Regions from separate parts of the Clostridium nitrophenolicum genome, predicted to be linked through region 1. Evidence: a T-box and tRNA genes for the amino acid it is inferred to sense, from the RefSeq annotation. Region 1 holds a T-box; the other holds one or more tRNA genes.

Evidence for each region. A T-box is a leader RNA that pairs with one kind of tRNA and senses whether it is charged. The one in region 1 lies ahead of thrS (threonine--tRNA ligase), so its partner is inferred to be a tRNA-Thr.
Region 2: it has a tRNA-Thr gene. The T-box ahead of thrS (threonine--tRNA ligase) is inferred to sense a tRNA for this amino acid. The anticodon was not compared.

Annotation. Positions count from the first base shown of each region.
Region 1 is NZ_AP042469.1:4,940,288-4,952,626, forward strand. It holds gene ACZ5N4_RS23370 (TrkH family potassium uptake protein) at 1-1,077, opposite strand, end outside; gene rplT (50S ribosomal protein L20) at 1,283-1,642, opposite strand; gene rpmI (50S ribosomal protein L35) at 1,674-1,874, opposite strand; gene infC (translation initiation factor IF-3) at 1,894-2,415, opposite strand; ribosomal protein L20 leader region at 2,449-2,570, opposite strand; gene thrS (threonine--tRNA ligase) at 2,613-4,529, opposite strand; T-box leader at 4,602-4,863, opposite strand; T-box leader at 4,932-5,193, opposite strand; gene ytxC (putative sporulation protein YtxC) at 5,267-6,166, opposite strand; gene ACZ5N4_RS23400 (DUF6873 family GME fold protein) at 6,388-7,092, shown strand; gene ACZ5N4_RS23405 (DegT/DnrJ/EryC1/StrS family aminotransferase) at 7,129-8,208, opposite strand; gene ACZ5N4_RS23410 (Gfo/Idh/MocA family oxidoreductase) at 8,210-9,160, opposite strand; gene ACZ5N4_RS23415 (DapH/DapD/GlmU-related protein) at 9,261-10,037, opposite strand; gene ACZ5N4_RS23420 (DUF6385 domain-containing protein) at 10,219-11,142, shown strand; gene ACZ5N4_RS23425 (glycosyltransferase) at 11,229-12,339, shown strand, end outside.
Region 2 is NZ_AP042469.1:5,579,956-5,592,294, forward strand. It holds gene ACZ5N4_RS26525 (acyl-[acyl-carrier-protein] thioesterase) at 1-610, opposite strand, end outside; gene ACZ5N4_RS26530 (adenylosuccinate synthase) at 734-2,020, opposite strand; gene pgsA (CDP-diacylglycerol--glycerol-3-phosphate 3-phosphatidyltransferase) at 2,551-3,093, shown strand; gene ACZ5N4_RS26540 (DUF3006 domain-containing protein) at 3,139-3,348, opposite strand; gene ACZ5N4_RS26545 (response regulator) at 3,400-5,040, opposite strand; tRNA gene ACZ5N4_RS26550 (tRNA-Thr) at 5,328-5,403, opposite strand; gene ACZ5N4_RS26555 (replicative DNA helicase) at 5,526-6,863, opposite strand; gene lonC (Lon family ATP-dependent protease) at 6,889-8,784, opposite strand; gene rplI (50S ribosomal protein L9) at 8,797-9,240, opposite strand; gene ACZ5N4_RS26570 (DHH family phosphoesterase) at 9,240-11,225, opposite strand; gene ACZ5N4_RS26575 (YybS family protein) at 11,240-12,229, opposite strand; gene ACZ5N4_RS26580 (MazG-like family protein) at 12,241-12,339, opposite strand, start outside.

The DNA of each region.
Region 1 (12,339 bases):
GCCTAACGTAGTAACAACTAGAGCTCTGTAGACAATCTCTTTTCTTATTCTTCTTCCATATATCTCTGCATCTTCTCTACCTTTTATAACTGATATAACAGTAATAATTAATAAGGCTGCTGTAGTAGTTTTGATACCTCCAGCGGTAGATCCTGGAGATCCTCCAATAAACATAAGGATCATAGTTAGAAATATACCTTCTCCACTCATATCTGCAGTAGGGATAGAATTGAATCCTGCAGTTCTTGGAACAACTGCAGCAAATATGGATGATACTACTTTTCCTTTCATTGACATATTCCCTATAGTCTTAGAGTTATCCATTTCAAATATAAACATTAAAATTGAGCCAGCTACAATAAGAAATACTGTAGAAACTATAACTATTTTTGAGTGCAAAGAAAGCTTTTTTGTATCCTTGAAATAGTATATTTCTTGCCATACAAAAAAACCAAGACCTCCTATAACTATCAGTGCAGCTATAGTAAGTAATATAACTGGATTTTGTGAGTAAGGAGTCACACTTCTAAAATTACCTATTATATCTATTCCTGCATTACAAAAGGCAGAAATAGAATGAAAAATACTATAATATATACCTTTCCCCCAACCAAATTCTGGTACGAATTGAGTAGCCATAAGCACTGCCCCTGCACTCTGTACACAAAATGTGAAAATTAATAAGTACTTAGACATTTTTACTAACCCTTGTATCGTAAAAGAATTAAGTGATTGTTGTATAACAAGCCTTTCTTTAAGTGTAATTTTTCTCCCCATTAATAGCGCAATTAAAGTTGCTATTGACATAAATCCTAGTCCACCTATTTGTATCAAAAACAAAATAACAACTTGACCAAAATAGCTCCAATGAGTCCCTGTATCCAAAGTTACAAGGCCTGTCACACAAGCAGAAGAAGTAGCTACAAATATACAATCAAAAAAATTAGTATATGTACCATTGCGTGATGATATTGGAAGCCATAATAAAAATGCTCCAATCATAATTAATATTATAAAGCCTAGTGCCAGTATTTGAATTTCATTAACCTTAAACCATTTGTTAATTTTAACCTTCATATCAAATACTCCTTTTTAACATATTTGATAAAGATATAACATCATCCATGTCTTTTATATATGTATTTTGCTATTATAAAATAATATAATACAAACCAACTATTGCCATCATAATATATATTAAGTCTAATATTTATGAAAATCAATACAAACTCAAAATATAAATAAAAATGCAGCATAAATGCTGCATTTTATATAATCACTATTACGCGTTTAACTGTTTTTTAGCTATTTCAACTAATTCAGTAAATGCTTTTGGATCATTTATAGCTATTTCTGAAAGCATCTTTCTATTGATGTCGATGCCTGCAGTCTTTATTCCATTCATAAATCTTGAGTATGAAAGACCATTCATTCTTGTAGCAGCATTTATTCTTGCTATCCAAAGTTTTCTGAAATCTCTCTTCTTTAATCTTCTTCCTACATATGCATTTCTTAATGCTCTGATAACTGATTCGTTAGCAGTTTTGAATAACTTGCTCTTGCCACCATAGTAACCTTTTGCAAGCTTTAATATTTTTTTATGATATTTACGAGCATTCATAGCTCTTTTTACTCTTGCCATTTAATAAAACCCTCCTTATCGAACCTGCCTGCTATTTTGCGTAAGGCATTAATGTTTTCATTGTTTTTTCTTGAGTTTCTGAAACATAACCAGTCTTTCTAAGATTTCTCTTAGTTTTTGTACTCTTCTTTGTTAATATATGGCTTTTAAAAGCCTTCGCTCTCTTAAGCTTACCTGATCCTGTAACCTTAAATCTTTTTGCTACACTTTTCTTTGTTTTCATTTTTGGCATGATAATTTCCTCCTCTCAATTATGCTTTCTTTGGACTTAAAATTAATATCATGTTTCTTCCTTCTAATTTTGCTGCTTTTTCTACTACACAAACTTCTTCAATTTTAGCATAAAAGTTTTCTAATATTTTTTTACCTATAAATGAGTAATCAGCTTCTCTACCTCTAAATCTAACTGTTACTTTAACTTTATCTCCTGCAAGTAAAAATTTTCTTGCATTATTAGCTTTTATAGTAATATCGTGGTCCTCAATAGTTGGGCTAAGCCTAACTTCTTTTACATTAATAACTTTTTGTTTTTTCTTAGCTTCTTTATCTTTCTTAGATTGTTCATAAATGAACTTACCAAAGTCCATTATTTTACAAACTGGTGGATTGGCATTTGGTGATATCATAACTAAATCCAATTCTTTTTCTTCTGCAAGCCTAAGTGCTTCTCTAGAAGATATTACCCCCATTTGTGAACCATCGTCTCCTATAACTCTTATCTCTTTTTCTCTTATCTGTTCATTTACAAGAAAATCTTTGTTAATGATTTTCACCTCCCAGGTGGATTTGAATCTATGTACTTAAGTATATATAAAAAAGGACGGCATAAGCCGTCCTTTGAATACAACACTAGACATACTAGAACTGGATTCATATAACCTTACTAGCTGCACTGTAAGGTGAGAAACGGCTGTTTCTTCTTAACAAATGAAATTATACTATCATATTCAAACTTTGTCAACAGTTTTTATTAATCAACTGAACTTATTTTTTTATCGATTTCCTCGGAAATTTTTGCAACAAAGTCGTTCAATGACATAACTCCCATATCACCTTGTTTTCTACTTCTTACTGCTACAGTTCCGTCATTCATTTCTTTGTCTCCTAATACTAGCATGTAAGGAACCTTTTGAAGTTGAGCTTCTCTTATCTTATATCCTATTTTTTCATTTCTTAAATCAGTTTCAACTCTTATTCCGTTTTTCTTTAATTCTTTAGCAATTTTATTTACATATTCTATTTGCCCATCAGTTATATTCATTATTTTAACCTGTACTGGTGCAAGCCAAGCTGGGAATGCTCCTGCATAGTGCTCAGTTAATATTCCTATGAATCTTTCAATAGAACCAAATACAACTCTATGAACCATAACTGGTCTGTGCTTTTCTCCATCTGCTCCTATATAAGTTAGGTCAAATCTTTCTGGCATTTGGAAATCAAGCTGACAAGTTCCACACTGCCAAGTTCTTCCTATACAGTCTTTTAAGTGGAAATCTATCTTTGGACCATAGAATGCTCCATCACCTTCATTAACTCTGTATGGTAGGCCTGCTGCCTCTAATGCTTCTCTTAATCCATTAGTTGCTGCTTCCCAATCTTCATCGCTTCCCATAGAATCTTCTGGTCTTGTTGAAAGTTCAATAAAGTATTCAAATCCAAATACTTTATAGAATTCAGTTATAAGTTTTATAACATTTAATAGTTCATCTTTTATATTTTCCTTAGTTAAGAATAAGTGAGCATCATCTTGAGTAAAACATCTAACTCTCATAAGACCATGTAATGCTCCTGATTTTTCATGTCTGTGAACTAATCCCATTTCAGCATATCTTAATGGTAATTCTCTATATGAGTGTATTCCATTTTTGTAAACAAGTATTGATCCTGGGCAGTTCATTGGCTTTATAGCATAATCTCCCTCGTCAATCTTAGTGAAATACATGTTTTCCTTATAATGATCCCAGTGTCCTGATTGATGCCATAATGATTCACTTAATATTACAGGTGTCATTATTTCATCATAGTCTGCAGCTTGGTGCATTTCTCTCCAGAAGTTTTGAAGAGTATTCCTTACTATCATTCCCTTTGGATGGAAGAATGGAAATCCTGGGCCCTCTTCCTTTATGCTGAATAAATCTAATTCTCTACCTAATTTCCTGTGATCTCTCTTCTTTGCTTCTTCTAGCATCTTTATATGCTCATCAAGTTCTGCTTTCTTTTCAAAGGCAGTTCCATAGATTCTTTGAAGCATTTTGTTCTTTTCGTCACCTTTCCAGTAAGCTCCTGCTATTGAAAGTAATTTTAATGCTTTAGCTTTTCCAGTAGATGGTACATGTGGGCCAGCACATAAATCTACAAAATCACCTTGTTTGTAGAAAGATATAATTGCATCCTCTGGAAGATCTTGAATTAATTCAACTTTATAAACTTCTCCTTTTTCTTGCATTAACTTTATAGCTTCGTCTCTTGGAAGTTCAAATCTTTCTAGTTTTAAGTCTTCTTTAACTATTTTATTCATTTCAGCTTCTATTTTTTCAAGCATTTCTGGAGTGAATGAAAATTCTGCATCAAAATCATAGTAAAATCCATTGTCTACTGCAGGTCCTATAGCTAATTTAACATCTGGATATAATCTTTTTACAGCCTGTGCAAGTATATGTGAAGCTGTATGTCTTAATATCCACTTTCCATCTGCATCTTCAAAAGTTAATATTTCAAGCTTGCAATCGTCGTTAACCTCTGTCATTAATTCTGCTCTTTCACCATTTATTTTAGCTCCTAGAGCCTTTTTAGCTAATGATGTGCTCAGTTCAGCAGCAATATCTGCTACCTTTAAACCATTTTTAACTTCCATCTGTTTTCCGTCTTTTAAAGTAATCTTTACCATCGTTTTTTCCTCCTATTTTCTATTTATATTATATAAAATTAAAAATTAAACAAAATAAAAAACTCATCCCATGTATGGGACGAGTATTATCGCGGTTCCACCCAAATTCAATAGCAGTACATTACAACTTAAATAGAATACAAACATATTTCAATAGAAATATACTAGCTATTATCTTTGTACCTTTAACGCAGGCTAACGGAAATACTTACTAAGTTTCAGTACTCAACTCAAAGGTGGTTTTCAATAACACTTACTCAAAGAACCTTTCAGCCTATGGGTTCTTCTCTCTTGGAGCAGCTACTTATTTACTCTTCCTTGTCATTGTTTTTATTTTCTACATTATAGTTTTTTATCAAATATATGTCAATCATTTTTTCAAAATAAAAAAACTCATCCCATGTATGGGACGAGTATCATCGCGGTTCCACCCAAATTCAATAGCAATATATTACAACTTAAATAGAATACAAACATATTACAATAGAAATATACTTGCTATTATCTTTGTACCTTTAACGCAGGTTAACGGAAATACTTACTAAGTTTCAGTACTCAGCTCTAAGGTGGTTTTCAATAACACTTACTCAAAGAACCTTTCAGCCTATGGGTTCTTCTCTCTTGGAGCAGCTACTTATTTACTCTTCCTTGTCATTGCTTTTATTTTGTATTTATTATATTATTTAATTTAGTTTATGTCAACACAAAACTATAAATTATTCAATTATTCTAAAACTTTATACTCTATGGATGCTGCTTTTGATTTTTTTGCATAGCTTACAGTCATTGCAAAAATTAACTCTATCAGTAAATACTTTTTCTATTGTATCAATTAACTCGTTGTTTTTGCAGTTTTCAACGCAGTGAATTGTTATCTTTTCTGGTGAATTCGTTATTAGCACACTTATAAGCATATCCTCCATATTAGTGCTTTCTTTATATCTTAAATCACTTAAATCACTAAATAACTTTAATGTTATATCATTGCCATCTTCATCCTGTACTGAATACTCTCCGCTATTGTCAATTATTAAATTAATTTTACCTATTTTACTTTCTTGAACTTCTACAAAATATTTTAAGAGCTTTATAAACTCGTTATATTCCTTATCTACCATGTATTTTTCTACAACTTTATCTATTATTGATTCTAAATCTTCTTTTAATTCCTTCATTCTAAAAGTTATAAAGCCATTTATATTTATCTCTTTATTTTCATTTATACATTCAACTATTTTATCTATCACTGAATTTTTTTTATTCATGCAGTAGATCGAATTCTCATCAATTACACGTTCTTCTCCTCTTAAAGCGTCCAAGCTACTTTGTTTTATATCTTTGATTTCATCAAATTTCAAAAAGAAATATGTATCAGATAAAAAACCTAGTATATCTTTTTTATAAAATTCCTCTATAACTACATTGTATAGTATATTAGCCATATGAATGTTGAACACATTGAGAAGCTTAGGGCTAATTTCTTCGTCACAATAGATTTTTACGAAGTGAGTATTTGAATCTATGCTTTCTGAAATGCCTATATTTATATTTTTATATCTAAAGTATTCTCTGACCTTATTTATTCCATCTATGATATCTTCTCTATCATCATTGTAAACAACAGTAAGTAATAGCAATCTTCTCACTCCCTTCTTGAAATAGTATGTGTCTAAACTAAATGTATATGCAATTTTTTTTTGTCAAATATCGACAGTTGCATTATTGAAACTTTGCAGTAGAATATGTAAAATAATATAGGGTTTCGAGGTCGAAAATTAACTTTCTAGCTAGTTTTTCTATACCGATTTTCTAATATAAATATTACTTAATATAAATATTGCTTAGAAAGGATTTTAGTATGAAGTATGCTATTGTAGACTATAGAACAAGTAAAGAAGAGATTCTGAGTTTGAAAAAATTAGGTTGCGAGATACTAATTCCTCCTCCTTCTGATGCGCTTTATGAGGCTGTTTGTGGCCATCCAGATATGCTTTTACATATAGTTAATCAAAAAAACGTTATAGTACATAAGGATATGGATAATGGGTTCATTGACATATTAAAGAATTTACAATTACACATAGTCTTTTCTGAAAATAATCTTGGATCAACTTATCCTTATGATATAATTTTAAATAGTGTAAATTTGCCTAACTTGTTTATTCACAATATAAAATATACTGATCCTAAACTTTTAGAAATGGTAAATGTTAAAAAGCTTATAAATGTAAAACAAGGTTATACTAAATGTTCTACTGCAATAGTAAGTCAAAATGCTGCAATGACTAGCGACACGACAATAACTAAGGCTTTATCTAGAGAAAATATCGATGTACTTCTCCTTCCGCCTGGCGACATACTCTTACCAGGCTTAAATTATGGTTTTATTGGAGGGTGTTGTGGGCTTTTAGACAAAAATTTATTAGCTTTTTATGGAGATCTAAACTATTATGCTTATGGAAAAGAAGTTATGGAATTTTTAAAAAAACATAATGTGGAGCCAGTTTTCTTAAGAAAAGGTAAACTTATTGACAGAGGAAGTCTTTTTATAATTGAAATATAAAACTCCCCATATAAAGCTTTATATGGGGTTTTGCATTTAGTAATTTAATACTTCTATTATTTTGTTCACATCATGTTCTGAAAGTGCAGGATGTACAGGTATTGCTAATACTTCTTCACATAACTTTTGAGATACTGGGCAGTTGCTGCTAATATTCAACTTCTTGTATAAAGGTTGATCTGGTAATATTGTTGGATAATATATACCATAACCTATTTCATTTTTTTCAAGCAAATTAATTACTTTACTTCTGCTCTCTTTACATCTTATTGAAAATTGATGAAATACATGTTTAGTATTATTATTTACTATAGGTAGTATAAATCTATCTCTATTTAATTCTTTCAAATATCTATATGCATTATAAATCCTTAAATTATTAAAATAATCTATTTTTTTTAATTGTTCAATACCTATCGCTGCACTTATATTGGTCATTCTAAAGTTATACCCTAATATATCATGTTGATATCTTTGCACCTGACCATGATTAATGATTTTTTTTACAAAATCATAAACCTTCTCATCATTTGTAACTACCATTCCACCCTCACCGCAGGTCATATTTTTTGTTGGATAAAATGAAAATGCTGATACTGCACCAAAAGTTCCAACCTTTTTCTGTCTGAATTCTGCTCCATGGGCCTGGGCACAGTCTTCTATCAAAATAATATCATATTTTTTGCATATCTCCACAATCCTCTCCATATCGCATGGGTTGCCAAAAAGATGAACTATAATCATAGCCTTTATTTTTCCTTTAGTATTCTTTATAAGATTCTCCACTTTGTCTGGGTCTATATTAAATGTATCTTCTTCTACATCTGCAAATAAAGGTGTAGCACCTACATAAAGAATTGCATTTGAAGTAGCAATAAAACTAAATGGTGTGGTTATTACCAAGTCTCCTTTACCAATACCTGTACCTAACAAAGCAGCATGAAGTGCAGTAGTACCATTAGTAGTACATAGAGCATATTTACATCCTAAATAGTCTTTAAACATATCCTCAAATTTAGTTACATACTCACCGCTAGCTAGCTGTCCCTTTGACAATACTTCCATTACTGCTTTTTCTTCATCTTTAGTAATTAACGGTTTTGCAATAGGAATCAATTTATTTCCCCCTTTTAGATACGCAATTTACTATTTCTCTAGCAACTTTTAACGCTAGATACCCTGTTTCTTCATTGCTTATTGGTTTTTTCCGTTGAGTTATACACTCAATGAAATGTTGTAGTTCTATCTTTAATGGTTCTCCTTCAAAATACAGTGTTTTTTCTTTTCCAACTATATTGTATGAATTATTTTCACTAATCGAATTCTTTATATCACAAAGCTTAACTAAATCTATTTTACTTTTTATATAATCTACATGAATATTCTCATCAGAACTAGTAATGTGTAACTTTCTTATTTTTTCTTGAGATGTTCTACTGGCCGTAAGACTCGAAGTAATACCATTATTAAATTGCATCATTGCTAATACATCTTCTAAATTTTCATCATGTGACGCTGCAAATATTTTAGCTGGTTCACTATTGATCATAGAAAGAATTATATCAATATCATGTATCATAAGATCTGTAACTACATCTACATCAAAAATTCTATCATGTTCAACTTTACTAATTCTGTTTGCTGAAATAGATAGAACTTTTTTTGTTTTTAAATACTCTGTTAAATATAAAATTACAGGGTTAAATCTTTCTACGTGTCCCACCATACAAATAATATTTTTATCCTTCATATAATCAATCAACATTTTTGCTTCTTGTACCGTTGAGGTTATTGGTTTTTCTAATAATATATCCTTATTTCTTTCTATACATTTTTTTGCAATATCATAGTGAGTAGTTGTAGGGGTACATACTATCACAGCATTTACACTATCTAAAAAGCTGTTTAAATCTTCGTAATAGTTAACATCATATATCTGAGACATTTCCTTCATTGTTTTAGCATCTGCATCATATATAGATATGTCATCTACATTACTTCGCAAATGATTTAGAACTCTTAAGTGATTTTTACCCATTCTGCCTAATCCAATAATTCCAATCTTCATAGTTCTCTACTCTCCATTTTATAGTTTTTAGTATATGCTATGAACTTTGTAGAACATTTGACATACTAAAATTAATAAATTATATGATAGATTGTTAATCTTATTGATTGTCAATTAGTTGGTCTTCTGGGACATCTCTAAAGTATTTTGCAGGATTTCCACAATTAATCTTTTTTGCAGGGATATCTTTCGTTATAACACTACCTGCTGCTGCAAAAGCATCTTCACTAATTACTTTTCCAGGAAGTATAGTTGCCTGTGCTCCAATTCGGCCACCTCTTTTTACAGTTACCCCTTTAAATGAATATTCCTTACCTTTAAGTCGTGCAGCATAGTTATCATTAGAAGTTACTACACCGGGTGCAATAAAAACATAATCTTCTAACTCAGAATACGCAGTTATATACACATTTGTCTCTAATTTGCAATGAGAACCAATAACACAGTTGTTTTCTACTGCTACACCTCTACCAATAATTGTATTATTTCCCACTGATACATTTTCTCTTATGGTAGAAATATCTGCAACCAAGCAGCTATTCCCAATACTACAACCTCTATATAGTATAGCGGCTGTTCCTATTATGCAGTTATCTCCAATATTACAGCCGCTAAGATTATTATCTATTTTCAATGCACTTGTTGAAACACTCATAGGCAATTTTCCTATAACAGCATTATCATCAATTCTTACATTACTTCCTATGATCGTTCCATCATGTATAATTACACCGTTTCCAATCTTAGTATTTTGTCCTATTGTGACATTTTTGCCTATTATCGTGTACCATCCAATACTTACATTTTCTCCTAAAGAATTTCCTTCTTTTATAATCGCAGTAGTGCTAATTTCTATATTATCATTAAAATATTTCATATAAATTACCTCCAAACATTCGCTATAACACTATAATATTTATCCTCTAACTTATTTGTGTCATTGAACTATACATCTTTAATACTAAACATAATCATTTTTCTATAACATTCTTTACATTTCACCATAGTATGAAGTGAGGTAATCATACCTTTCTATATTAAAGAGGAGGTGCGGTGTGATGCCTAATAATCTAGTATTTAATAATGTAGCGGAAAATCTTAAAACGCAAATATATGGAAGCACATCTGGTGGCACTGTCACAAGTGTGTTAGTAGATTCCAATGGTAATATACAACTTGGTGGTAGCGTTACTGCTACCATTGCTGCTGGTACTGTTACTGTTGTTGGCGGTAACATCACTGCTACCGTTGCTGCTGGTACTGTTACTGTTTCTGCTGTTTCTCAAGGTACTGTGACTGTCGTTGGTGGTAATATTACTGCTACTGTTGAGGCTGGTACTGTTACCGTTGTTGGCGGTAATATTACTGCTACCGTTGCTGCTGGTACTGTCACTGTTTCTGCTGTTTCTCAAGGTACTGTAACTGTCGTTGGCGGTAATATCTCAGCTACTGTCGCTGCCGGCACCGTAACTGTTGAAGGCGGTAATATTACTGCTACCGTTGCTGCTGGTACCGTAACTGTTGTTGGTGGTAATATAACTGCCACTGTAGCTGCTGGTACCGTAACTGTTATTGGTGGTAATATTACAGCTACTATTGCTGCTGGTACTATGACTGTTGCTGGTGGTAGTATCTCAGCTACTATTGTAGGCCATGGATTTACAACCTCTAATTCAACACTTAATACTAATACTGCAGCGTTAACTAATACAGCTTTCCAATTTGATACTTCTCAGTTCGACAATCACTATTCCTTCTATATAATGAATACTGGAACAGCTACTGTATCTGTTAGACTACAAGTTAGTCCAACAACCACAGATTCTTACTTTGTTAATGATAACACTGCTGAGGTTACCCTCACTCAAAATCAAGCAGTTGTACTAGTTCCTGGTTACTTCTTGAACTATACAAGAGTACAAGTATTAGGAGTAGGGTCTGATACGTCAACTGTAGTAGCTTATATCAACGCTCAGAACTAATTATTAAGTGAACTTTGATTCTATAGAGGGCAGGGGCATCATTCCCCTGTCTGTTACATAAATTAATTTAAGTGGGAGTGATTGATTTGAATGCTAAGCTTAGCGTATGCATGATAGTAAAAAATGAAGCTAAAAGTATAGGGAGATGCCTTGAAAGCATAGTTGATATAGCAGATGAAATTATTGTTGTTGATACGGGCTCCATTGATAATACAAAAGAAATAGCAAAAAAATATGGAGCTAAGGTATATAACTTTAAGTGGGTAGATGATTTCAGTAAAGCAAGAAATTATTCTATTGATAAAGCTACAGGTGATTGGATTTTAATTTTGGATGGTGATGATGAATTTGAAAAACAAGATGTTCATAAACTGTTGGATATAATAAATAATTCTGATGAAGGTGATATATTTATCTTTAATTCTATATGTTACGTGGGCGATACAGCTGGTAGTGAAAAAATAATGAATGTCAACATTAGATTATTTAAAAATAAACCTCAGTTTAGATACCAAGGTAGAATACATGAGGGAATCAAACCACAAAGTAAAGATGTTGTAACAAAATTCAGTGATATTCGCATATACCACTATGGATATATAAACACTTATGTAAAAGATCAAAAAAAACGAGAAAGAAATATGAGGATATTAAAAAAGGAATTAGATGAAAATCCAGACAATCCTTATTGGTTATTTTGTATAGGAAATGAATATTTTGCCTTGAATGAGCTTGATAAAGCATTAGAATATTTTCTTTCTTCCTATGAAAAATGTAATATGCAAGATATTTATGTCCCTAAAGTTATATTAAGAATAATAATGATCTATGATGCTTTAAATAAACCAGATGAAGCTTTAAAATATATCGATGAGGCTCTATCTCATTACCCTCAATATACTGATGTTGAATTTTTAAGAGGAGGAATATACCATAAACTTGGACATATTACTAAAGCCATAAGAAGTTTTCAACACTGTATAGAATTAGGAGAACCTCCTTCCACTCTTAATTTTTTGATGGGAGTTGGGAGTTATAAAGCGTATTATGCCTTAGGTAACGTTTTTCATCAAGTAAGCGACTATGATGAGGCTCTAAAATGCTATAATCAAACCCTTCTAGTAAAAAATGATTTTTATGACGCTATTATTAAAATAGGGGATATTCTCACAAAAATTTATAAAACACCAGAGGATA
Region 2 (12,339 bases), 640 kb from region 1:
TTTCATAGACTGTATTTATACTTGTAATTACATAGTTGTTTACTATATCTAATGGTACAGCCTCTATAGCCCATTCTACATATTTTACATTGTTAACATGTCTATTTGTATCTATGTCACTATACCTTACTTGAAAGACTTTTTCACTATGTATTTCTAATGGCTCACTTATTTTTTCTATATCAAGAATATCGTTTTTATCCTTAGGAACTCTATAGGCATTATACATTTCTTCTGTCACTCTTATAGCTCTTCTTTTTTCAATATCAATTAAGAACCATATAGATTTGGCTTTCCCTATAGTGTTTCCATTTAAATCTACTATCTCAAATACCCTATATGCATAAAACTTTTTAAAAGAATAAGGTTTAGTTATTATTCTAACCTTTTCTCCATACACAGGGTATCTATACATATCTATATGCCATTTATAAAGAACCCACGCTATACCATGTTGTGTTAGGTAGTCTATTCCAACACCTATGTCTTCAGATTGTCTTATAGCAATATCCTGAAGATAATTCATTAAATTTGTTATAAGTAATCTTTTTTTATAGTCTATTTCGTAATATTGAACTTCATATTCTCTTTCTGTCACTATCTCACACATAGAACTACACCTCTCTATATATCATAAATTTATTTTATAATATATTTCTAAACTTTTCCATAAATTTTCATCAAAATAAAAAATTCAGGGTATAATTCTATTATACACCTGAATTTTTTTAAGTTATATATCTGTAACTTCAATAGTTTGATCTCTTCTTGGTCCTACTGATACTATAGATATTTTTGTACCAGTAAATTCTTCTATTTTCTTTAGATATACTTTAGCGTTTTCTGGAAGATCATTATAACTTCTAGCATTTTCTATACTTTTATCCCATCCATCAAACTCTTCATATATTGGTTCACACTTAGCTAAATCTTCAAGACTTGCTGGAACGTAATCAATAACTTTTCCATCAAACTTGTAACCTGTACATACCTTTACCTTTTCCATTCCTGCTAGAGTATCTATTTTAGTTACAGCAAAACTTGTAAGACCAGAAATTCTTGCAGTAGTCTTAAGTATAACTAAGTCTAACCATCCACATCTTCTTGCTCTTCCTGTAGTTACGCCATATTCATGTCCTTTTTCTCTTATCCAATCACCAGTTTCATCAAATAACTCTGTTGGGAAAGGTCCCTTACCAACTCTTGTTGTATATGCTTTAGCTATACCTACCGCACTAGTTATCGCTGTAGGACCAACTCCTGCCCCAGTACATACACCACCAGCTATGGTGTTAGATGATGTTACATATGGATATGTACCATAATCTATATCAAGTAATGTACCTTGTGCACCCTCAAATAATACTTTTTTACCTGCTTTTATGTTGTTAAATACTTCAACTGATATATCTTTTACAAAAGGTCTCATTCTCTCAGCATATTCCAAGTACTCATTATATATAGCACTAAAGTCTAAACTGTCTCCTCCGTAAATTTTTGTTATAATATCATTTTTAGCATCTACATTATCCTTTAATTTTTCTTCAAAAACTTCCTTGTGCATTAAATCACAAACTCTTATACCGCTTCTTTCCATCTTATCAGTATAACATGGTCCTATTCCTTTTCCTGTTGTTCCTATATCCTTTTTTCCTCTAGCTTTTTCTTTTATACCATCAAGTATCTTATGATATGGCATTATAAGCTGTGCTCTATCACTTATCATTAGTTTTTCTGGAGTTACATCTACTCCAACACCTTTTAAATAATCTATTTCTTCAAATAAAGCTTTTGGGTCTACAACTACTCCATTACCTATTACGTTTAATTTAGTATCATAAAGTATTCCTGAAGGTATTAAATGAAGTTTATATTGTTTATCTCCAACCTCAACGGTATGTCCTGCATTGTTTCCACCTTGAAATCTAACTACAACATCTGCACTTTCTGCAAGATAATCTGTCATCTTCCCTTTTCCTTCATCTCCCCATTGGGCTCCTAAAACAATAAATGCTGACATAAAAATTTCCTCCTCTTTTATTAAGTTAGCTACACTTAAGCATTGACGAATATTTATTGGCTTACTATATCTCTAGTCATATCAACTTCGGTAACATAATATTTTTAATATACCTGTACCGTAGTTTATATATCTTTATTGACGCTTTTTTATTATATATTTCTTTCCTTATATACTACTAATATGCCAACTTAACATTAGTATATACAGTTTATAAGTCTGTAAAAATTATTACTAATCCTTTATCGATTATCTTATAATTCTTTACATGGACACATGCATCCTATTTAATCCTATCAAAAGTGAATAGTTCAGTCAATATAAATACGAATATTAATTAATAAATTTAAATTAAAATTCGTAAATGTTTTCAATTTAGCTTTTTTATATTCATAATCTTATAAACATCTTTCATTTTTCAGTTAAAAGAATTAAAATATATTTATCTGCTATTTAATACAAGAAACTCTTTATTATTCATAGCATACACTAAAACAAAAATATAATTACTTTTATTTTGGAGTGATATTATGAATTTACCAAACATTCTCACTCTCTTTAGATTACTTTTAATTCCTATTTTTATTTTATTATTTTTCTCAAATGTGCCTAATAACCTATTTTACTCTATACTGGTGTTTCTGACTGCTGGATTGACAGATATATTAGATGGCTATTTAGCACGAAAATACTCTCTAATAACTAAACTAGGCATAGTATTAGATCCATTAGCTGATAAACTTATGATATTAACTGTTTTAAGCTGTCTAGTAATAAAGAATTATATACCTTTGTGGATTCTTATAATAATTTCTATAAAAGAAGTCTCTATGATATTCTTTGGCATAATATTATATAATAAAAATACCGTAATTCCATCTAACAAGTTTGGAAAGCTTACAACTATATTATTTTACTTATCTATATTTACCTTAACTATTAATATAAAGTTAGGTACTTATCTTATATATTTGTCTGTTGTAAGTGCGTTAATAGCTTTTGTTAATTACTTTATTTTGTATTATAAGAATAAACAATTATTAGGTAACAATGATAAGAATGTACAAAAATAAAAGGCTAGAATGAAACCTTCTCAGTTTCACTCTAGCCCTTGACACTTATTCCCACATATCTTTAGATAATTTCTCTATTACATTTTTTCTTTTTTTAGTTTCTTCATAATCTATTGTTATGTGTTCTCCTATACTGAGAACATCACCTTCTCTAGCTTCTTTTGGTATTTTGTTTACTTCAATGTTTATTACCTTGCTATCATATAGTTCTACTATTGCAAAACCACCTTCAAATCTATCAATTATACCAAACACGACAGCACCTTCCTTTTTATAAATGTAAAAAGCAGCTATATAATATTATAATTATAAAAGATATAAAAATAGTGAATCTCCATCCATACTATTTTGCTTATTCATAAAATAAGAGGTATTTCCAGTATCTGTTTTTACTGTACTATAAACCACTTTTAAAAGTTCATCAATATTAAAAGGCTTAGAAATATAGTTGTCCATACCTGCATTCAAAAACTTCTCTTTATCTTCTTTTAAAGCATATGCTGTTAGAGCTATAATAGGTGTACGACTATCATTATTTTCTTCAGATTTTCTAATTATTTTTGTAGTTTGAATTCCATCTAGTATAGGCATTTGTATATCCATAAGTATTAAGTCATATTTCTTATTTTCAATAAGCTTTAAAGCCTCTTCGCCATTATTAGCAATATCACATGTGTGTCCATTTTTCTTGAATAAATTGTATATTACCATTTGGCTTGCCTTATCATCCTCAACAATAAGAATATTCAACCTTCTACCAACTAAATTATTTGTTTGAACCTTTGTTTTTTTATCACTTATATTTGTGCTACTGTATTTTTTACCTTTTTCTAAAGATATATTAAATGAAAACACAGACCCTACATCTTTTCTACTTTTTACTTCAATTTTACCATCCATCATTTCTACAAGTCCCTTACAAATGCTGAGTCCTAGACCTGGACCAAAATTCTTTCTGGTATATTCTTTATTATCAATCTGACTAAAGCCTGTAAATAATTTAGGTATATCTTTTCTATCTATACCTATGCCTGTGTCTCTTATTAAAAATTTTAAATTAACTTTTTTGTCAGCAGACTCCACTTTTTCAATGATAAGCGAAATAGTGCCATACTTAGTGAATTTTATAGAGTTATCTATTAAATTATCTAAAATTTGTTTTATTCTTACAGGATCACCAATTAATGTATCCGGTATTGATTCATCTATTTTTGCTTTAAACTCCAATTTGCTTTCAAGTGCCTTAATTGCAGTTAATCTTACAATCTCGTCTATGAGTTCTTTAAAATTAAATTCAACACTATCTAGTTTTATATTTCCAGATTGGATTTTAGAAAAGTCTAAAATACTATTAGTCATATCTAACAAACTTAATGCACTTGACTTCACTAAATTTAAGTTTTCTTTTTGTTCAGAGTTTAAATTGGTCATCAGAGTTAAATCTGTCATACCTATAATACCGTTAACAGAGGTTCTTATTTCATGACTTATATTAGCTAAAAATTCATTTTTAATTCTACTACCTGTTTCTGCATCTTCTTTTTCCTTTTTTAGTTCTCGAACTGTCACTTTGTAGTCAGTAATGTCATTTAATATTATTATTTTACCTTCAAATTCATTCCTAGTATCAATTATAGGTACTATTTTAATATTAAAATACTTTGCTCCTTTATTAGTCAAGATTTCTCTTTCCATTGAAAATTCCGTATTTTCACTGTCAATCTTCACTAGCTTATCTTCAATTTTACATACTAATTTATCTATCTCATTTTCAAACTCTATATTATAAAATGTGTCATGCGCTTTAGGGTTTAACTTAATAATTTTGTTGTTTTTATCTAATAAAATGGCTTCAAAAGGTAGTATCTGAAATATACTCAAATATCCTCCTTTATTAAAATCTATGTCAGTTTTATTATCTTTTTCACTTTCGTATTTATTTAACAACTACAATACCCCCCAAAATTTCACAAAATGCACATTGTTAAAACGATAACACTAAATTTTAATAAAATAACATATTCCAACCACTTAAAATCTAATATTAACAGTAATTTTTCATATTTCAATATATCAAAATATAAAACAAACCTTTTAGAGTTAAATTTAAAATATTCTGTATTCTGCATCTGCTCTAAATCTTCAAAAATTACATTTAACAAAATTTAGCCTTTTGGTTTTAATTATAAATACAGAGAAAAAAAAATTCAACCCATTTTTATTAGAAATTAATATGGTGCTCCTAGCAGGGTTCGAACCTGTGGCCTGCTGATTACGAATCAGCTGCTCTACCAGCTGAGCTATAGGAGCCTACACTATAATTAGTTTAACTTAATTTTACATAAAAGTAAAGTTTTCATGTAGATTCTATTGTGCATATTGTAATAAATAAAGTAAAGGCTTTTACCTTATTCATAGTAAAAGCCCTTACCTTATTCTTGATGTATAACATCTAAATTTCCAAACTTACTAAATTGTCCTAACCAAGCTAATTTTACAGTACCAGTCGGACCGTTTCTTTGCTTTGCTATTATACACTCTCCTATATTTTTATCTTCAGTTTCCTTATCATAGTATTCATCTCTATATAAGAACATAACTAAGTCAGCATCCTGCTCGATAGAACCGGACTCTCTTAAATCGGATAGCATAGGTCTATGGTCTGTTCTTTGTTCAGGTGCACGAGATAACTGAGATAGTGCAATAACTGGACACTGCATTTCCTTTGCTAGTGCCTTAATTGATCTTGATATTTCTGAAACTTCCTGCTGTCTACTCTCAGAGCCACTCTTACTACCTGACATAAGCTGAAGGTAGTCTATAAGCACTAGATCTATTCCTTGCTCTATTTTCAACCTTCTGCACTTTGACCTCATTTCCATTACTGACATACCAGCGGTATCATCAATAAATATTTTAGCGCTAGCAAGAGGGCCTGATGCCTTAGCGATATTTTCCCAATCCTTATCATCTAGGTTACCGGTTCTAAGCTTTAGCATATCTACATGAGCTTGTGAACATAAAAGCTTATATGCCAATTGTTCCTTAGACATTTCCAGGGAAAATATAGCTACACTTTTTCCTGCCCTAAGCGCTGCATGCTCTGCTAAGTTTAATGCAAAGGTGGTTTTTCCCATAGAAGGTCTTGCAGCTATTAGCACCATATCACCTTTTTGAAAACCAGATGTTTTCATATCAAGTTCTCTGAATCCAGATGCAACGCCTGTTGTTTCTCCTTTATTGTTAAAAAGCCTTTCAATTTCTAAAAATCCTCTTTCCAAGACTACACTCATAGGTTCAAAATCAGATGTACTTTTACTATTAGATAAGTTAAAAATCTCCTTTTCAGCTAAATCCATAGCTTTTAATACATCATCTTGATTATTATAACTCTCTTCTATAATTTTTGTAGAAGATCTAATTAGTTTTCTTAAAATAGATTTGTCACTTACAATCTTTATGTATGACTGCACATTAGCCGTGGAAATTACAGAACCACTTAATTCACTTATATAAGTTATTCCACCTGCTGCTTCTAACCTATCTGTAGACTTTAAATGCTCTGTAAGAGTTATTATATCTACAGCTATATCTTTTTGATAAAGGTCCAAAATAGCATTAAATATGGCCTTATGTGAATCTTTATAAAAATCTTCAGCTTTTAAAACTTCCATAGCTTCTGCTATGGAAGTTTTATCAATAATCATAGAACCTATTACGCTTTGTTCAGCCTCAATGCTATGAGGCATACTTCTAAGAGGTGCATCCATGTATCATCACTCCTTAGAATTTAATTTAAAATACTAGTCCAATAAGTTGTTCAATATTATTTACTGCCTTAACTTCTATATCTTCAAGTCCTTGAGGAACTTCTTTGGAATTATCTTCTGGAACAATTACAAGTTTTATTCCTTTTCTTCTTGCTCCATAAATTTTTTCAAAAATTCCTCCAACAGGCTTTATGTTACCTCTAAGCGATATTTCTCCTGTTATAGCTATATCCTGTCTTAATGGCTTGTTTAAAAGTGCGCTAATAATACACACTGTAATAGCAGCTCCTGCTGAAGGTCCATCAATTTTTCCTCCACCTATTACATTTACATGTATATCATAGTCACTTATATCCTTATCAGTTATTTTTCTGATAACTGACGCTGCATTAAACACAGAATCTTTAGCCATGCTTCCAGCTGTATCATTAAATCTTACTATTCCTTTTCCTTTTTCCTTTGCTTCAAAAACCGCTGTTTCTATTTCTATAGTAGATCCTACATATCCACTTACGCCTAACCCATATATATGCCCAACATCATATTTTGATTCTACTTTAACTTCTTCAAAAGGAACTAATCTACTTATAGATATTACTTCCTTTAAATTTTCAACTGTTATCTTTACCTTCTCTTTTAAATTAGTATCCTGATCGTTGTAAAGTACATAACCATAAACATCTGATAGTATATTTACTGCTTTTCTTCCTTCAATTGTGTATCTGCTTATAAGCTCTGACACGCCTTCTTCTAATTGTATATTTAACTTATCAGCAGCATTTTCTACTATTTGTTGTATATTTATTGATGTTAAAGGTTCAAAATATACTTCTGTACATCTTGACCTTAAAGCTGGATTTATTTCACTAGGCTCTCTTGTAGTTGCTCCTATAAGTACAAAATCTGCTGGTGCTCCATTTTCAAAAAGATATTTTATATATCTTGGTGTGTTTTCATCTTCTGGATCATAATATGAAGATGAAAACTCAACTCTCTTATCTTCTAATACCTTCAATAACTTATTTTGAAGCATTTCATCTAATTCGCCAATTTCATCTATAAAAAGCACGCCGCCATGAGCTTCCGTAACAAGTCCAAGCTTTGGTTCAGGAATCCCTGTTTCAGCTAAATCTCTTTTAGTTCCCTGGTAAATTGGATCATGTACAGATCCAAGCAAAGGATTAGTAATTTCTCTTGGATCCCATCTTAATGTAGTGCCATCTACCTCTACAAATTTAGCATCTTTTTTAAAGGGAGTATATTTTAGTTTTTTTACTTCTTCTAGCGCAAGTCTAGCTGCAGTTGTTTTTCCAACCCCAGGAGGACCATATAGTATAATATGTTGAGGATATGGGGATGCTATCTTTGATAAAATAGCTTTTATTGCTGTTTCCTGTCCAACAATTTCACTAAAAGCTTCTGGTCTTAGAATACCTTGAATGCTTTTGCTTAATTTTCTAGAGTCTAGTACTTCAAGCTGAGCATATTTTTTAAGAGTTTTTGCATTTTCTGGGCCTTTTTGCTTTTTTATTATACTTAGTCTAACCTCATCCATATACTTATCTTGTTTTTCCATGAGGTTTTTTTCTACTTCGTTCTCTATTTTATTTTTTACATAATTTTTTGCTAATGCTTCTGAAATCCAGATATTTGTATCTTCAAGAGCCTCGTATATATTAGATTCATCTGGTATAGAATTTAATCCTTTACCATCACTTACTATCTTATTTAATGCATAGATTCTCTTAAATATATCTTTACTTTTTATATAGTTTTGTAGCTTATATTTTACTACTCTAGCCCTTACAGTACCTTCGTCTATTACTTTATTCAAAATATCGTATAGAACATTTACCTGGGTATCAACTGGTATAGTATTAGTTAATTCCTGTTCCAACCCATCAATAAATTGTGATTTCACAAATTTTCCCCCTTATTTTTCTGCAATAACCACTTTAACCTTTGTGGAGATTTCAGGATACAATTTTATTTCTACATCATAAGTTCCAAGCTGTTTTATAGTATCTACTACGACCTTTTTCTTATCTATATTAATATTAAATTTCTTATTTATTTCGTCTGCTATATCTTTTCCTGTTATTGCTCCAAACAATCTTCCATTTTCACCTGATTTAACACAAAGATTTACTTCTTTGCCTTTAAGGCTTTCAGCTAACTTTTGAGCAGCCTCTATTTCGGCTAGTTTTTGTCTTCTCTCAGCTTCTTTCTTATTATTTAAGATATGAAGATTTGAATCTGTAGCTTCTTGTGCAAGTCCTCTTGGAAACAAATAGTTTCTTGCATATCCATCTGAAGCATTTATTATGTCTCCCTTCTTCCCTAGTGATTTAACATCCTTTACTAATATAACTTTCATTATTCTTCACCTTCCCTAATGTATTTATCTATGGCATTTTTGAGCTTTTCAAAAGCTTCATTTATATCAACAGATTTAAATTTTGCTCCAGCCATAGTCATATGTCCTCCTCCACCTAGGGATTCAAGTATTAATTGCACATTTATATCTCCAAGTGATCTTCCACTGATAAATATCTCGTCTTTTATTTTAACAAAAACAAAAGATGCTTGAATACCTGTAATATTTAGCAGCTCATCCGCTGCCTGTGCAGCTAATACAGTATCTTCTATTTCATTAGGACATATTGCTATAGCTATGTTTTTAAATACCTTCGCTGACTTAATAATCTCAGCTCTTTTTAAATAAGTTTCTAAGTCATCAGCAAAAAACCTTTTTACATCTATTGTATCTGCTCCTAATCTTCTTAAAAAAGAAGCAGCCTCAAAGGTTCTTACACCAGTTTTAAAATAAAAATTCTTTGTATCAACACATATTCCAGCTAGCAATGCCTCCGCTTCAATAGGCTTTAGTTTTGGTTTTTCAACCATGTATTGAAGCATTTCAGTAACTAGTTCTGACGTAGATGATGCATATGGCTCTATATAACTTAAAAGAGCACCTTCAATAAAGTCAGTAGACTTTCTATGATGATCTATTATAACTAATTTATCAAAGTAATCAACAACATTTATATTCTGTACATACCCTTTGCTATGCACATCAACAAGTATAAGAAGACTATTTGTATCTGCTTCCTCAATACATTGTTTACTGCTTATAAATGCATTTTCATAGTCTTCCTCTTCCTTAATTTTCTCTAATATTGGTCTTATGCTATTATTCTCATTGTCTAATATTATAAAGCAACTCTTTCCAAGTAATGTAACTGCTTTGTAAATTCCAATAGCTGCTCCTAGACAGTCTATATCAGGAGTCATATGACCCATTATGAATACTTTATTGCTTTCATTTATTAAATCTACTAGTGCATGTGCTATAACTCTTGCTCTAACTTTTGTTCTTTTCTCTACTTCTTTCGTCTTTCCTCCATAAAATGAAAGCTTCTCACCATTCTTTACTATGGCCTGATCTCCACCACGACCAAGTGCTAATTCCTTAGCTGACACAGCATAGTTTTCATTTATCATAGGAGTTTCTCCACCACGGCCTACCCCTATACTTAGAGTTACAGCTAATTTGTTTCCCATGTTTATTTCTCTTACAGTATCTAATATATCGAACTTTTTTTCCATCTCTTTTTCAATGTACTTATTTTGAACTGATAGCACATACTTATTTTCGTCATATTTCCTTAGCATTGCATTTAAACTTTGAGCATAAGTATTTATTGTTCTTTCTATTTCTGCAATTATTAAGGGCCTTTTATCTTCATCAATAGTTTTTATTACATCATCAAAGTTATCAACTTCTATGAGCATAACTATTTCTTTTTCTGAATCCACGGACTCTACAATTTGAAATAAGTCTGTAACATCATAAAAATACAAAAGTAGTATTCTGTCTTTTGTATTTTCAGATGTATCTACAACATTCGTATATATATCATAATATCTATCCTTTATTTTAATGTATCTAAGTACATTTTCTTTTCCATCTAGCGCTTGCCTCAAGTTAAATTCCTTAACTATACTTTTAATATTTTTCCCTAATATATCTTCATCTTGAATTATAGGAGAGAATTTCTGATTATACCACAACATCTCTCCTTCCTTTCCAATGATGATCAATGGAAAAGGAAGTCTTACAAGAGTGTTTCTAGTAGCATTATCCAACTTAGAAGAAAAGTCTTCAATAAATCTTTTCCACTCATCTTTTTTCACTTTTGTATTTTTAATATTATAAATTACAAGCAAACCATATAAACTTATAGCTACTATACCTGCTAAAATGTGACCATAAGCTATGAGAGCTAAAATAAGAATAGCAATTATTATCATATACATTTTACTACTTGTTATAAAATAATTATACTTTTTATCCATTTAGTAACCTCCAGTTACTCTGTTCTGGGCCTCTTGTAAGGATCAAGCTTTCTAAAATCAAATAATATATCTATTAAACCAGCATATATATAAACTATATAAAGTTGAGAAGTAACAGTAAAAATTAGTATTAATGCTGTAACAGCCCTTGACAAATTGTATTTTCTTCTTAAATAATATGTTGCTAACGCTAATCCATTCAACATAATGGTTAGCTGAAATATTGATTGTGGAAAAATAGCTATATATTCTTTTGATGGAATGTTGCTCCTTTCAATTAACAAGCCTAAAATAAAAATTAGACCTACTAAAGTACCTATTCTAGTATTAATATATAATTGGCTAAAGGGTTTTATCTCTCTCATTTTATAATTTAATCTTTTAAGTATGTTCCTAGCTATTGTGTAATTTAAATATGACAAAGATAATGATAACATAATAACTGAAAAAGGCATAATTTTTAATATTGAATCTGTATTTATATTTTTGTACATCTCTTCCATAGTGGCAATTTGCTCTTTGCTCATACCTATTTTTGCATAAGTTTCTTTAACCATAGCAAAAGTTTCATTCATCATTTTTATACTCTTATCGATAAGACTAACAATTCCACCTTTATCAATTAAAGTTGAATAAATACTAACATTTATAATTAATACAATGATAAAAGCAATAGATAAAAATAATATTGTTGTACTTGCTTTTTTATCATGTTTTACGCAGTATCCAAGAGTCATCCCTGAAAAAACAATTGTTATAGAAGATGCTAGTGCTGTTAATGGATTAAATATCATTAGCATAAGTATAGCACTTATTACTATAGATCCTACTGCAACTTTATAGTTATGTCTTATATACAACACTGTTATTGGAATTGGTAAAATAAAAAAACCTATTAATTCAAAAAATGGTATGTATGTATTCAAAAGCTTTATAATTACAACAAATATTGCTAGTAACCCTGCTTCTACCATAGCTCTAGTATTATAAACTCTATTGTACATTTTATCCTCCGTTATTCTCTTTCTTTTAAATGATTATACAACTTACTTAAATCTTTACCTTCCTTTTCTATTTTGTCCTCCTCAATAATTCCAAGCTTTAACTTTTTTTT